Linked DNA regions of Flavisolibacter tropicus. The protein of the gene in region 1 binds, or shares a complex with, the protein of each later gene. Links are inferred from orthologs where the notes say so. Each region holds a gene or a part of one and is shown in the gene's direction. Other genes may lie near its edges.

Region 1 (3,075 bases):
ATGGCAGCCCTGGTAGGCTGTGGTGTAGATAACGTATTGATTGAAATTGATGGTGTAGAAATTCCCATTTTAGATGGTAGCAGCGCGCCTTTTGTTGAAATTATTAACAAAGTAGGGGTAAAGAAACAAGATGCTGTCAAAGTGTACTACACCTTACAACATAATATAACGTTTGTTGATGAAGGTAAAAAGGTAGAAATGGTGGCATTGCCTTACCATGAATACCGTGTGAACACCTTGATTGACTTCAACTCCCCGGTTTTAGGAACACAGCATGCTTCTATGAAGCATATTTCTGAGTTTCAGGAAGAAATTGCTTCATCACGCACATTTTGCTTCTTCCATGAACTGGAGTTCTTGATACAAAACAACCTGATCAAAGGTGGCGATATCAACAACGCCATAGTGGTGGTTGACAAGCCCGTTAGCGACGAGCAGGTACAACGAATTTCTAAAGTGTTCCAAAAAGAAGATGTGAAAGTGAATGAAGGTGGTATTTTGAACAACCTGGATCTTCGCTTTCCTAATGAACCGGCACGTCATAAATTACTGGATGTAATAGGCGACTTAGCGCTGGTAGGGTTTCCCTTCAAAGCCCACATTATTGCCAGCCGACCTGGTCATGCGAGCAATGTAGAGTTTGCCCGCAAGATCAAGGAACATATCAAAAAAAATAAGCACCGTCAGCAAGTACCGCAATATGACCCCAATAAACCAGCGGTATATGATGTACATGCTATAGAAAAGAAACTGCCGCACCGCTATCCGTTCTTATTGATTGACAAGGTAATTGAAATGACGGAAAAGCATGTGATTGCCATCAAGAATGTGACCTACAATGAAGGTTTCTTCCAGGGGCACTTTCCAGGCAACTGTGTAATGCCGGGTGTACTACAAGTAGAAGCATTAGCACAGGCTGGTGGTATATTATGCATTCCTGACGATCCGGATCATGATTATGATACCTATTTCTTAAAAGTAGATAACTGCAAATTCAAGAATAAAGTAGTACCAGGCGATACCCTTATTTTAAAAATGGAACTGATGAATCCTGTACGCCGTGGTATTTGTGAGATGAAAGGAACTATTTTTGTCGGCGAAAAAATAGTAGCAGAAGCTGACCTAGTTGCTCAAATTGTAAAGAAACCTAAAGTACGAGTATGATTTCACCGCTGGCATCCATCCACCCTAATGCACAATTGGGCAACAACGTAACGGTAGAGCCTTTTGCCGTTATACATGACAACGTAGTTATAGGAGATGGATCACATATAATGTCCCATGCGGTAATAATGCCTTTTAGCCGCATAGGGAAAGAATGCCGCATATATCCAGGCGCTGTAATAGGTGCTATTCCTCAAGATCTGAAGTTCATTGGTGAAGAAACCAGCGTTGAGATTGGCGACTATACAACAATCCGCGAATGTGTAACTGTAAATCGCGGTACTAAAGATAAATGGAAAACCTCTGTAGGTAGCCATTGTTTATTAATGGCTTATGTTCATATTGCTCATGATTGTATTGTTGGAAACAATGTTATTCTGGCCAATGGTGTTCAATTGGCTGGCCACGTTGAAGTGGGCGACTATGCTATTATTGGCGGATTAGCCGCTGCCAATCAGTTTACCCGTATTGGTGCACATACGTACATTGGCGGCCAGAGCGCTATCCGCAAGGATGTGCCACCATTTGTTAAAGCAGCCCGCGAGCCATTATCTTATGCAGGTATTAACATTGTAGGCCTGCAACGCCGCAATTTTAAACAAGAACAAATAGACATCATTTCCCGTATCTACCATTTGTTGTTTATAGGTAATCACAGTACATCAACCGGCATTCAGCGTATTGTTGATGAGCTACCTGATACTGAGTTAAAAAGTGAAATTCTATATTTTATTCAGAGCTCCAAGATTGGCGTAATCAAGCGCTTTTCCAAAGATGGCAATGAAGATTAAGCTCTCCAATGCCGGTAAACGTTTTAACAGGGAGTGGATATTCCGCAAGGTAAACCTGGAATTCTCTGCTCCTATTGCCTATGCCATTACCGGCCCTAATGGATCTGGAAAATCCACTTTACTTCAAAGTATTGGTGGCATGTTGCAATTTTCAGAAGGTGGCATTGGTTACTCCAACAACTCAACAACCATTGCTTCAGAACAGGCTTTCAACTCAATTTCATTTTGTGCGCCTTACCTTGATGTGGTAGAAGAAATGACGTTAGTGGAGTTCCTGCATTTTCATAAAGCATTTAAGCCGTTGCTCAATGGATTAAGTGTGAATGATGTTATAGAAGCTATACATCTTCAACACGCTGCACATAAACAGATCCGTAATTATTCGTCTGGCATGAAGCAGCGTGTTAAGCTAGGGCAGGCCATCTTTTCCAACACGCCTATAGTTCTATTGGATGAACCCTGCAGCAACTTAGATATAGCGGGTATTGAGTTATATCACTCCTTAATTGAACGCTATTGCCAAGAGCGTTTGGTTATGGTTTGCTCCAACGATGAAGTAGAATACCGTTTTTGCCAAGAGCGAATCAGCATTTTGGATTTTAAATAAAGGTTTCTTTTTTAGTCTTCTGCTCTAACCTCTTTAGCCGGAACTTCATAAATGGCTTTTCTATATAATAGAAGTACCCGGCAGACAATAATAATATTAGAAGGGTAATAGCAATAAGATATAGCGGTGCGTAGTTATAATCAAAGCTTGTGTTTCTCGAAAGCATGATTGCACCGAAGCAGGAAATAATACCGAAGTGCAGTAAGTAAATAGAGTAACACATACCGCCAATTAATGTAATTCCTTTCCCCGAGAACATTGTCTTCATTTGTGAATTGAACAATACCTGATAACAAACTATAAACAATAGCAACACCTTAGCATATTGCAGTGAATGCCAATAATATGAAGGAATGCTTATTAAAGCCACTAGGGCTAAAACGCCCATTACGAAGCTAAATTTTGAGTTCTCCACCTTTGCATCTTTACTTACATATAAGTCTGCTAATAATAAGCCTATAATGAAATAATGTAGGAATAGAAGCAGATTAGTGGTAAAGGAGCTGCAAAGCA
Region 2 (3,052 bases), 2.7 Mb from region 1 along the record:
AGAGAATTTGTGTCTAAGCGGGGTCTTTACTGTCTAGCCTTTGAGCGAGGCGAGACTTATCTACAATTAAAACTAAAATAGGAGGGTAAAATGAAGAAGATTTTGTTAGTTACAATCATTAGCCTCTTGGCAGCACCCTTATCAATGCTTCACGCACAGGATGATATTCAGAAAGTACAAGAAGCATGGGGGAAAGATAAGAAAGAACTGGTGCGAATTGGGATGGATCTATCAAGTGCCGATTCAGCAAAGTTTTGGCCGTTGTATGACAAATATGAAACGGAAAGGCGAAAGATCAGCAGGGAATGGATATTGGCCCTTGGCGATTACGCAGATAATTATACCAGCATGACAAATGCAAAAGCTGATGAATTGATAAATAAGCTTTTTAAAGTTGATGCAGGTATTTCAAAATTACTGCAGCAGTACTATGGCAAGGTCAAATCAGCACTCAATGCCATGCAGGCTGCCAAGTTTGTTCATATAGAAAGTTATATAAACACGACGATCCGGTCAAAGATGCAGGAGTCGCTGCCATTAATTGGGGAAAAGATGAAAACACTTTAAATATTTTGGTGTCTAAGCGGGGTCTTCTCTGTTAAGCCTTTGGGAAACTCCGCTTGTGCTTCTAATCTGCCCTGCCGAGGTATGTCAGATAGACATCTTTATTGCCTTCCCTATTTCCAACCTTTGCCTAACGCTATACCTTATACGCTATTGCCTACCTCAATAAATATAAAAGCGTTAGAATCGCATTCGCATTTCGATATTCCTATTTCGGATTTGTACTTTGGAATTTGTGCTTTGGAATTTGGATTTTGAAATTTGGCCCTTTAACTTTTACATTCCATTGTTGCATCCAAGAAGAGTATAATCGTTCATGCATGCGTAGTGCCTTACTTATTTTCATTATCAGTTTTTTCGCCGTGGCCCTGGGTGCCATGGATTCTGTAATGTCCGCAGCTTATTTGCCCGAAATTCTCCAATCAATGAATTACAGTGCCAGTAATCCTGAATCATCGATGGCGGCCTCCTGGATCAATTTTTCTTTTTTGGCGGGCGGAACTATTGGAGGTATCGTGATGGGATTTTTGGCAGACCGTATTGGGCGACGAATCACATTAACATTGGCATTGTTATTTTATGGAGCCGGCAGTGGGTTGGGAGTGCTGGTTACCGAGTGGCCAATGATGGCACTCACCCGCTTTTTGGTTGGCATTGGCGTTGGAACGGCACTGGTGTTGTCGGCCGTGGTCGTTTCTGAAACCTGGCCCTCGCGAACAAAGGCCGTAGCGCTTGGGATCCTTGCGGTAGCCTATCCTGTAGGTATCATCGCCTCGGGTGCTATCACTTCATCAATTGCTGATTGGCAAACCGCATTTCTTATTGGGGCTATTCCCGTCATCCTCGCCATTCCCGTTTTTATACTGGTAAAAGAAACATACAAAGCCCCGGAAAAGAGATCTTCTATTGATAAACGTGCGCGTCGGAATATTGCATTTGGTATTGTAGTATACGGTACGATGTTGATTGGTTTATGGTCCACTTTTCTTTGGTTACCAACGTGGGTACAAACGCTGATCGGAGACAACGCCCAGGCCGGCATAGCCAAACGCGGCATGGCAGTAGCCCTGTTAGGTATGGGCGGACTGATAGGCAGCATTATTTCGGGATGGATGGCAAACCGCTGGGGGCCGAAGACCATGCAAGGCATATGCTTCATTCTCTGCTTCATTTTATCGGTTGCCATGTTCCTTTTGATCAAAAAGTTCTCCGACTTGGTACTGGTTGGTAGTGCTTTGTTAGGGTTGCTGTTCGGCATCAGCCAGGGTGTATTGAATTCTTTTATACCTCAGTTATTCACTGAGAATATACGGTCAGGCGCTACGGGACTTTGTTTTCATGTCGGCCGCGGCTTTACGGCAATCGCCGTATTTTTTGTAGGAGTGCTGGCTATGAAGTTAGGAGGTTATGGTCGTGCCATTTCTATTTTTTCAGTAGTTTACATTATCGGCTTCATCGCATTAAGCCTGATGAAAAAGACAGGAGGAAAATATGCCTCACATTAATCTTCGCACAGACCTATTTGGCATCACAAGTTTGCTCGACTATCGAAAGGAGGTAGCTAAGCCGCTTTGCGAATTGACGCAACTATTGTTGAGAGGCGAGTCTACGTTGTCTGAAGCCGAAAGGGAAATGATCGCCGCTCATGTATCCTACCTGAATGAATGTAAATTCTGCAGCTCGGCACATCATGCAGCCGCATGTGTTTTGCCGGGAGGTGACAAACCTGCCACCGGAAAGATGAAGAGCTTACTGGCAATAGCTGAAAAAGTTCAGCTTGGCGGTAATCATGTTCACCAGGAGCAGGTGGATGAAGCCAGGCAACAGGGGGCTACCGATAGAGAGATCCACGACACGGTTTTGATTGCGGCCCTTTTCTGTTTGTATAACCGGTATGTTGATGGTTTAGCAACCGTGGCGCCGGCCGATCCCAATTTTTACGCTGCATTGGCAAAACGGATCACTACAAGAGGCTATCGAATGCCCGAAGATGGATATCATGCTTTAACGGTCAATAAATAATAATGATAGATTATGCCATACATAACTACTCCTGATGATGTTCCCGGCATCCGGGGATTAATGAATTTCAGGCCCGATGCCGCACTGGCCTTGAATCAGCTGGTTCAGGCATTATTGGTTGATGATGCTTCAATGACAAGAGGCGAACGCGAACTGATCGCCACTTTTGTATCAAGCAGGAACGAATGTACATTCTGTATGCGTTCACACGGCGCCATAGCGGCACACTTACCAGGTTGTAATGAACAAACGGTGAAAGCTGTTTGGGCCGACTATAACACGGCCCCCGTAAGCGACAAAATGAAGGCCTTGTTAAGGGTTGCCGACAAAGTGCGCATCAATGGCAACCAGGTTACATTGGATGACATCAACAATGCACGCGCTCAAGGAGCCAATGATATGGATATTCATGATACGGTGCTGATTGCTGGTGCTTTCTGTATGTTCAACCGCTATGTGGATGGAC

What was found.
Region 2: the proteins of lpxA (region 1) and SY85_RS00595 are in contact, whole or in part, in a crystal structure (PDB 4J09), measured with the Escherichia coli proteins. The link is inferred for Flavisolibacter tropicus from one-to-one orthologs.

The regions. Positions count from the first base shown.
Region 1 is NZ_CP011390.1:2,889,832-2,892,906, forward strand. What follows is about bases 59-3,057. They hold lpxA (acyl-ACP--UDP-N-acetylglucosamine O-acyltransferase), read left to right. Parts: upstream 59-1,160; coding sequence 1,161-1,955; downstream 1,956-3,057. Other genes in these bases: SY85_RS12170 (bifunctional UDP-3-O-[3-hydroxymyristoyl] N-acetylglucosamine deacetylase/3-hydroxyacyl-ACP dehydratase), read left to right, coding at 59-1,164; SY85_RS12180 (ABC transporter ATP-binding protein), read left to right, coding at 1,945-2,562; SY85_RS12185 (acyltransferase family protein), read right to left, coding at 2,555-3,057. In the rest of the region: more of SY85_RS12170, read left to right, coding at 1-58; more of SY85_RS12185, read right to left, coding at 3,058-3,075.
Region 2 is NZ_CP011390.1:160,098-163,149, forward strand. What follows is about bases 1-2,976. They hold SY85_RS00595 (MFS transporter), read left to right. Parts: upstream 1-884; coding sequence 885-2,069; downstream 2,070-2,976. Other genes in these bases: SY85_RS00590 (hypothetical protein), read left to right, coding at 91-567; SY85_RS00600 (carboxymuconolactone decarboxylase family protein), read left to right, coding at 2,056-2,586; SY85_RS00605 (carboxymuconolactone decarboxylase family protein), read left to right, coding at 2,599-2,976. Outside these bases: more of SY85_RS00605, read left to right, coding at 2,977-3,052. UniProt on the Escherichia coli protein: Probably transports across the inner membrane the two dehydrated forms of N-acetylneuraminate (Neu5Ac), 2,7-anhydro-N-acetylneuraminate (2,7-AN) and 2-deoxy-2,3-didehydro-N-acetylneuraminate (2,3-EN).